Linked DNA regions of Caballeronia sp. TF1N1. The protein of the gene in region 2 interacts with the protein of the main gene of each other region in a pairwise test. Links are inferred from orthologs where the notes say so. Each region holds a gene or a part of one and is shown on either strand. Other genes may lie near its edges.

Region 1 (3,013 bases), 1.7 Mb from region 2 along the record:
GCGACCCAGTTGAAGAAGCGTGCGAACACGGCTTCCCAGAGCGGCAGGCGCAATTGCGGCGTGAGATCGCCGAGCGCCGGGCGCAGGCAGAAATGCGCGAAGACCATCCCGCCTATCCATATGGCGACACCGAGCAGGTGCAGGAAAAGGGCGGCTTCGATGGCGTGGGTCATGGGATTCCAACTGTTCTTGAATTGGGCATTCGACTTGAGCGCCGCAGTGTCAGTTCCGGACAGCGGTCGACAAACGAAAAGAAAACGCCCCGACGCATGATCGCGACGAGGCGTGTCAGACATGTGCGCGACGTATCGCTTAAGGCATCGCGCAACTTCCTCTGCCCTCACTCGAACACCGGCCTCAACTCCGCGACCTTCAACGTCCCATCCGGCGTCCTGCCCTTTCTCGCCCGCTTGCCCAGATGCAATTGCAACTGCGAGCCCGACAGCTTCTCGTCCTTCGGCTTGCCGCCGCGTCCGGTGCCGATCATCACCACGCCGCGTGCATCGATGGCAAGCGCCTGACGCAAGGTTTCCTTCGGATCGAGCGCCATCAGAATCACGCCGCGTCCGCCGCCCGAGAGCGTCTTCATCTCGTCCATGCCGAACACGAGCAGTCGCCCCGTGCTAGATAAACACGCGACATAGTTCGCGCCCGGCACGACCGGCATCGGCGCAAGCGGCAATGCGCCCTCGTCGATCGTCATGAACGCCTTGCCCGCCTTGTTGCGGCTCACCATGTCGCCGAGCTTCGCCATGAAGCCAAAGCCATTGCTCGATGCCAGCAGCAACGGCTGCTCCGCCGTCGCCGCGAAGTAATGCAGCAAGTGCGAGCCCGACTCCAGTTCGATCAGCGACGTGACCGGCACGCCGTCGCCACGGCCGCCCGGCAGCAACGCGACCGCCACGGAATACACGCGCCCGTTGCTGCCCCAAGCGATGAGCGTGTCCGGCGTGCGCGCCTGGAACACCGCGTAAAGACTGTCGCCCGCCTTGAAGGTGAAACCCGCCGGATCGAGTCCGTGGCCTTTCAGCGCGCGCACCCAGCCACGCTGCGAGACGACCACCGTCACCGGTTCGTCGACCACGCGCACTTCGAAGGTCGCGCGCTTTTCCTGCTGAATCAGCGTGCGGCGATCGTCGCCATATTGCTTCGCGTCCGACTCGATTTCCTTGATGAGCAGACGCTTCATCGCGGCATCGCTATTGAGCAACTCTTCGAGCTTCGTCTTCTCGGTGCCGAGGTCGGCCAGCTCCTGCTCGATCTTGATCGCTTCGAGCCGCGCCAACTGACGCAAGCGGATTTCGAGGATGTCTTCCGCCTGCCGGTCCGACAGGTTGAAGCGCTGGATCAGCGCCTGCTTCGGCTCGTCCGCCTCGCGGATGATGCGAATGACCTCGTCGATATTCAGGAAGACGATCATCCGCCCTTCGAGAATATGGATGCGGTCGTTCACCTTGTTCAGCCGATGCTGCGTGCGGCGCGTCACCGTCACGAAGCGGAAGCCGACCCACTCGTGCAAGATTTCGACGATGCCCTTTTGCCGCGGCCGGCCATCCGCGCCGACCATCACCAGGTTGATCGCCGCGTTCGATTCGAGGCTCGTATGCGCGAGCAGCGAATGCACGAATTCGGTCTGGTCGATACGGCTCGACTTCGGCTCGAATACGAGCCGCACGGGCGCGTCCTTGCCGGACTCGTCGCGCACGGTGTCGAGCAAGCCGAGCAGTGTCTGCTTGGTCTGCAACTGGTCGGGCGTGAGCGTCTTCTTGCCGAGCTTGATCTTCGGGTTGGTGAGCTCCTCGATTTCTTCGAGAACCTTCTGTCCGGACGTGCTCGGCGGCAATTCGGTAATGACGAGTTGCCACTGACCGCGCGCGAGTTCCTCGATCTTCCAGCGGGCGCGCACTTTAAGGCTGCCGCGTCCGGTCTCGTAGGCCGTCGAGATTTCCGCGTGACTCGAGATGATCTGCCCGCCGCCCGGAAAGTCCGGGCCGTTCAGCTTTTCCATCACGCCGGCATGGCCGAGTTTCGGGTCGCGGATCATCGCGACGGCGGCCTGCGCCACTTCGCGTAGATTGTGCGAGGGAATCTCGGTCGCGAGACCCACCGCAATGCCCGATGCGCCATTCAGCAACAAGAACGGCAGACGCGCGGGCAAGAGCTTCGGCTCTTCGAACGAACCGTCGTAGTTCGGCATGAAATCGACGGTGCCCTGATCGATTTCATCGAGCAAAAGGCGCGCAATGGGCGTGAGACGCGCTTCGGTGTAGCGCATGGCTGCCGCGCCATCGCCGTCGCGCGAGCCGAAATTGCCCTGACCGTCGATGAGCGGATAGCGCATCGAAAAGTCCTGCGCGAGACGCACGAGCGCGTCGTAGGCGGACTGGTCGCCGTGTGGGTGATACTTGCCGAGCACGTCGCCGACCACGCGGGCCGACTTCACCGGCTTCGCGCCCGAGGCGAGCCCCATCTCGCTCATCGCGTAGAGGATGCGGCGCTGCACGGGCTTTTGCCCGTCGCACACGTCGGGCAGCGCGCGGCCCTTGACCACGCTCACCGCGTAGTCGAGATAAGCGCGTTCGGCGTAATCGCCGAGTGTGAGTTGTTCGCCTTCCGGTGCTGCTTGCTGATCGGCGAAGAGATCGTCTGTGATTCCCATCGAATATCCGTTGTTATGCGTTCAGGGCGCGTTGCATGCGGGCGCTATGGGCCAGATTGCGAGGCTCAGATGTCCGCTTCCACTTCGTTGCCCTTCTCTTCGAGCCAGCTTCTGCGCGACGCGGCTTCGCCCTTGCCCATCAGCATGGTCATGCGCGAGACGGTGAGATCGAAGCCGAGATCGCCCAGGCCGACCGGCAGCAAACGGCGCGTGTCGGGGTTCATGGTCGTGTCCCAGAGCTGTTCCGCGCTCATTTCGCCGAGGCCCTTGAAGCGGCTGATGGTCCATGCGGTTTCGCGCACGCCGTCCTTGCGCAGCTTGTCTAAAATGGCTTCGAGTTCGCCTTCGTCGAGC
Region 2 (2,816 bases):
ACTTCGCCCGTTTCCGGATCGATCACGTTCTTCGCCAGCACGCGACCGAGCAAATAGTCCTCGGGCACCGAGATGAACTTCGTCTTGGCGTTTTCGAGGTCGCGAATGTGCTTCGCGTTGATTCGCTTGTCCTTCGTGACAATGACATTGCCATCGCGGTCCTGGATGTCGAAGCGCGCGACTTCACCGCGCAGACGCTCCGGCACGAATTCCATTTGCGCGCCTTCGCCCATCAGCGCGAAGTTGTCGAACACGAAGAAGTTCGCGAGGATTTGCTCCGGCGTCATGCCGATAGCCTTGAGCAGAATCGTGACCGGCATCTTGCGGCGACGGTCGACGCGGAAGTACAGCACGTCCTTCGGGTCGAACTCGAAGTCGAGCCACGAACCGCGGTAAGGGATGATACGAGCCGAGAACAACAGCTTGCCGGAGCTATGCGTCTTGCCCTTGTCGTGCTCGAAGAACACGCCAGGCGAACGGTGAAGCTGCGACACGATCACGCGCTCGGTACCGTTGATGACGAACGAACCCGTCGGCGTCATGAGCGGAATTTCGCCCATGTACACTTCCTGTTCCTTCACTTCCTTGACCACCGGCTTGCTCGGCGATTCCTTGTCGAGCAAAACCAGACGCACCTTCGCGCGCAAGGCGGAGCAGTACGTCAGGCCGCGCTGCTGACATTCCTTAATGTTGAACGCGGGCGGCGACAGCATGTAGCTGACGAACTCGAGACGCGCAAACCCGTTGTGCGAAACGATCGGAAAAACAGAGGTAAATGCAGCTTGCAGGCCTTCCGCCTTGCGCTGCGTGGAGGACGTATCCGCTTGCAGAAACGTCTGGAATGATTCAAGCTGGGTCGCCAGCAAAAAGGGAACTTGGTGAACGATGGGGCGTTTCGCGAAACTCTTGCGAATACGCTTCTTCTCGGTGAAGGAATATTGCATACGATCTCCGAATCACGGCGGGCGTTGGCGAGGCGGGATACCTCGACGTCACGGCCCGGTGTTCACCGACTGAGATTCGCGCGAATGTCCGGGGAGGACGCGCGAATCTAGAAGCTTGGTGGTTGGCCGCTACCAACCGCTGGCTGACGGCAGCGGATGCCTGTGTTTCCCGCTACCCGACCAAACTTGCCTTCTGCAGTCGCTTCAGAAGACAAAGAGAACTGCCGGAAATTCATGCTGACCCGACTGTTCTCTTTGGCCTCTGCGAGGACATTTATGCCTGATTACACGCATAAAAACTCTGCCCTCACAAAGCACAAAAAGGCCGGCGGTGGAAAACCGCCAGCCTCAACACAGCGCAATGAAACTTACTTGATTTCAGCTTTCGCGCCTGCGTCTTCCAACTTCTTCTTTGCTTCGTCAGCAGCAGCCTTCGGCACCGCTTCCTTGATGGGCTTCGGTGCACCGTCGACCAGGTCCTTCGCTTCCTTCAGGCCAAGACCCGTCAGTTCACGAACGGCCTTAATCACGGAAACCTTGTTCGCGCCAACTTCGAGCAGGTTTACGGTGAACTCGGTTTGCTCTTCAACAGCAGCAGCAGCGCCGCCGCCTGCGGGGCCAGCGACTGCAACAGCAGCTGCCGACACGCCAAACTTCTCTTCGAACGCCTTGACCAGCTCGTTCAGTTCGAGAACCGACATCGAGCCAACGGCTTCGAGGATGTCTTCTTTTGCGATTGCCATTTGAAATACTCCTAGATTGAATTCGGATCGAGCTAGCGATCTAGCTAATACCTAACTGAGCGACTGGCGCCCAAGCGTGTGCGTTATGCAGCTTCGCCTTGTTTCTTTTCTGCCAGCGCGGCCAAAGCGCGCGCAAAGCCGGAAACAGGTGCTTGCATGACGAACAACAACTTGGAGAGCAGTTCTTCGCGGCTCGGGATGTTGGCCAGCGCTTGCACGCCTGCCTTGTCCATCACCTTGCCTTCGTAGGAACCAGCCTTGATGATCAACTTGTCATTGCTCTTGCCGAAGTCATTGACGACCTTGGCAGCGGCAATGGCATCTTCCGAGATGCCGTAGATCAGAGGACCGGTCATCTGCTCAGCCAGCGAAGCGAACGGGGTACCTTTGACGGCGCGACGCGCCAACGTGTTCTTCAACACGCGCAGATACACCTGTTGCTCACGCGCTTTCGCGCGCAGCTTGGTCAGATCGCCAACCGTGATCCCACGATACTCAGCGAGCACCATCGTCTGAGCCTTCGCGACTTGCGCGGCGACTTCAGCGACGACTGCCTGCTTACTTTCTTTGTTCAGTGGCACGGTTAAACCTCCAGATTCGATGCACTCGGGTTACCAACCCTCATGCACCACGTTCGACAACGGCGTCCGACTGTTAGGAGTATCTCGATCGATTGGTGTTCGCATCACAGCGCACGACAACCGACTTCAACCACTGCAAAACCGTTTCGGGTTCGCCATCTGCGTTGGCTTGAATTAAGGCAGTGTCCAACCGCGACGCCACCACCAACGGTCTTTGACAACCGGTTGCTCGATTTAGACTGCAACCTCGCAACCGCCCAAAGCCCTTTACAGCGCGGTCTCAAGACCGCGCCCAAATTCTTTACTGCTGCGCGAGCGTGGCTTGATCCACGCGTACGCCGACACCCATCGTGCTCGACAGAGCGATCTTGCGCAGGTACACGCCCTTACTCGTGGCCGGCTTGGCCTTTTGCAGCGCGTCGACCAGTGCTGCCAGGTTTTGACGCAGCGAAGCAGGTTCGAACGATGCACGACCGATCGTGCCATGAATAATACCGGCCTTGTCGACGCGGAACTGAACTTGACCAGCCTTCGCGTTACGCACAGCT
Region 3 (2,743 bases), 1.7 Mb from region 2 along the record:
ACGTGTGGGATGAAAAGGGCAACCGGTTAGGTTGCTTTTTTTTGTGCCGCTCTTTGACCACTTAAAGGCCGCAGCCAAAGTCCTGACGCGACAAAAGGCCCAATCTCGTACCGCACTCGTCAGTCGAACGCTTACGCGGCGCGAGCTATTCGCCCCTCAAAAGCGAACGCATGCCGCTAAGTAATCCCGAACCGACGCGCCCACTGCGCGGTCGCATCCGCATAAAACGACTCGAGCGAACCGGCGGCGGCCACGTCGATACTCAAATGCCGCGCCGCCTGCACCAACGCATCCAGCGGCGCGTCACGACCAAGCGGCGCCGCGCCCGTCTGCTTGCTGAGTTTCTCGCCCGCATCGTTGCTGACGACAGGCACATGCAGATACGACGGCGTCGGCACATCGAGACATTGCTGCAGATAAATCTGCCGCGCGGTCGAATCCAGCAGGTCTGCGCCGCGCACGACATGCGTAATGCCGGCCGAAGCGTCGTCGACGACGACAGCCAGTTGATACGCCCACAGCCCATCCGCACGCTTCAAGGCAAAATCGCCGACTTCGGCCGCAAGATCTTGCGTTTGTATTCCCTGCCAGCGATCCACGAAACCGACGCGCCCCGCGTCGCCGCCCGGCACGCGCAGTCGCCACGCGCGCGCGGGACGGCCATGCAAGCCGCTTCGACAAGTACCGGGATAAGCGAGCGTCGCGTGACGCGCATGCGCATGAACGAGCGAGTCGGCGATCTCGCGTCGCGTGCAGCCGCAGGGATAAACGAAGCCGGCGGCAAGCAAGCGCTCGAATGCATCTTGATAAGCCGCGTCGCGTTGACTTTGCCAGACCGGCGGTTCGTCCGAATGCATGCCGAAATGCGCGAGCGTTGCGAGAATCTCGTCGGCCGCGCCGGCCACCGTGCGCGGTGCATCGACATCTTCTATTCGCACGATCCAGCTACCGCGATGCGCCCGCGCATCGAGAAGACTAGCAAGCGCGCTGACGAGCGACCCCGCGTGCAGCGGCCCGGTGGGCGAGGGCGCGAAGCGGCCACGGTAAGTCATCTACAGGGCTCGTTCAAGGTTTAGGCGGCCTTCGCATCCGGATGACACGCGGGGCACGTGGCGCCCGGCACGTACAACGGCGACTGCTGATCTTCCACGCTGACCACCGCGCGGCAGCCGAAGCATTGCGAAGTGGAGGTCTGCTGCAGGTTCGGATCGAGCGCCGTGCGGTAGTCGAACACAAAACATTCGCCCGAGTAATGCGCGCCGCCCACTTCCTCGAAATATTTGAGGATGCCGCCCTCGAGTTGATAGACGTGATCGATGCCCACTTCCTTCATGTGAATCGCAGCTTTCTCGCAACGAATTCCGCCCGTGCAGAACGACACCACCGTCTTGCCTTCCAGATCGGCACGGTTTTGTTCGATCACCTCGGGAAACTCGCTGAATTTCGTGATGCGGTAGTCGAGCGCGTGGTCGAACGTGCCGACGTCCACTTCGAAGGCATTGCGCGTGTCGAGCATGACGACCGGACGGCCTTCGTCGTCGTGACCACGGTCGAGCCAGGCCTTGAGCGTCACCGGATCGACGGCGGGCGCGCGGCCGAGTTCGGGCTTGATCGCGGGCTTCTTCATGGTGATGATCTCGCGCTTGAGTTTCACCAGCATGCGGCGAAACGGTTGCTTTGCGGAGAGGCTTTCCTTGAATTGCAGATCGGCGAAGCGGTCGCCGAAGAGCGCGTCGCTCCGAATGTAATCGATGAACTCGCGCACCTCCGCGACCGGCCCCGCGATGAAGAGGTTGATGCCCTCCGGCGCGAGCAGAATCGTTCCCTTCAGGCCAAGCGCGCTGCAGCGTTCGGTGACGAGCGGGCGCCACGCGGCGCTGTCGTCGATGGAAACGAATTTGTAGGCGGAGAGGTTCAGAATGCTCATGATCGGATAACGGGGCAAAGCCGGTAAAAAGGGCGGCAAAAAGCGGATGCTGGGACGCCGCGCAACTCCGTATTATCCCGCAAATGGCGCAGGTCTTTTCGCAGGCGCGGGCCGCCGCGTTCGCGCCGTTTGCGCCAGCGCAATTTCGAGAATCGCCGAGGGCTTGTCCGTTCGGCTAACGCGCGCCCCTTAGCCGTTTTCGCGATGGGCCGCATGTACAATATCGTCATGTCAGATCCCCGCTTCGTTCATCTTCGCGTCCACTCCGAGTTCTCGATTGCCGACGGCATCGTGCGGCTGGACGACGTCGTCAAATCCGCCGCGAAAGACGGTCAGGGCGCACTCGCGCTGACTGATCTCGCCAACGCGTTCGGCCTCGTGCGCTTCTACAAGGAAGCGCGCAGCAAGGGCATCAAACCCATTGCCGGCTGCGATGTCTGGATCACCAATCCCGCCGATCGCGACAAGCCTTCGCGGCTGATCCTGCTCGTGCGCGACAAGACCGGCTATCTCAACCTGTGCGAACTGTTGAGCCGCGCGTGGCTGACGAATCAATATCGCGGGCGCGCGGAAGTGCTCGTCGAATGGCTCGAAGAAGGGCTGGCTGAAGGTCTGCTCGCCATTTCCGGCGCGCAGCAGGGCGACATCGGCATGGCGTTCGCGGCGGGCAACGCGGCAAGCGCGCAACGCAACGCCGAACGCTGGTCGGCGCTCTTTCCGAACGCGTTCTACATCGAACTGCAGCGCGCCGGTCAGCCGGGCGAACAGGCTTATTTTCAGGAGGCCGTCGCGCTCGCCGCAAAGCTCGGGCTGCCT

Evidence for each region. The genes of interacting proteins can lie anywhere in the genome.
Region 1: the proteins of rplL (region 2) and parC interact in binary tests that used the Escherichia coli proteins (3 or more experiments, as listed by UniProt). The link is inferred for Caballeronia sp. TF1N1 from one-to-one orthologs.
Region 3: the proteins of rplL (region 2) and LDZ28_RS04580 interact in binary tests that used the Escherichia coli proteins (3 or more experiments, as listed by UniProt). The link is inferred for Caballeronia sp. TF1N1 from one-to-one orthologs.

The regions. Positions count from the first base shown.
Region 1 is NZ_CP084626.1:947,716-950,728, reverse strand. It holds parC (DNA topoisomerase IV subunit A), read right to left. Parts: upstream 2,660-3,013; coding sequence 341-2,659; downstream 1-340. Other genes in the region: LDZ28_RS04360 (DNA topoisomerase IV subunit B), read right to left, coding at 2,725-3,013; LDZ28_RS04370 (CopD family protein), read right to left, coding at 1-173. UniProt on the Escherichia coli protein: Topoisomerase IV is essential for chromosome segregation; it is the principal protein responsible for decatenating newly replicated chromosomes. It relaxes supercoiled DNA.
Region 2 is NZ_CP084626.1:2,688,780-2,691,595, forward strand. It holds rplL (50S ribosomal protein L7/L12), read right to left. Parts: upstream 1,688-2,816; coding sequence 1,313-1,687; downstream 1-1,312. Other genes in the region: rpoB (DNA-directed RNA polymerase subunit beta), read right to left, coding at 1-944; rplJ (50S ribosomal protein L10), read right to left, coding at 1,771-2,268; rplA (50S ribosomal protein L1), read right to left, coding at 2,570-2,816. UniProt on the Escherichia coli protein: The binding site for several of the GTPase factors involved in protein synthesis (IF-2, EF-Tu, EF-G and RF3). Is thus essential for accurate translation.
Region 3 is NZ_CP084626.1:994,352-997,094, forward strand. It holds LDZ28_RS04580 (sulfurtransferase), read right to left. Parts: upstream 1,928-2,743; coding sequence 1,073-1,927; downstream 1-1,072. Other genes in the region: gluQRS (tRNA glutamyl-Q(34) synthetase GluQRS), read right to left, coding at 177-1,052; dnaE (DNA polymerase III subunit alpha), read left to right, coding at 2,141-2,743. UniProt on the Escherichia coli protein: Catalyzes oxygen-dependent 5-hydroxyuridine (ho5U) modification at position 34 in tRNAs, the first step in 5-carboxymethoxyuridine (cmo5U) biosynthesis.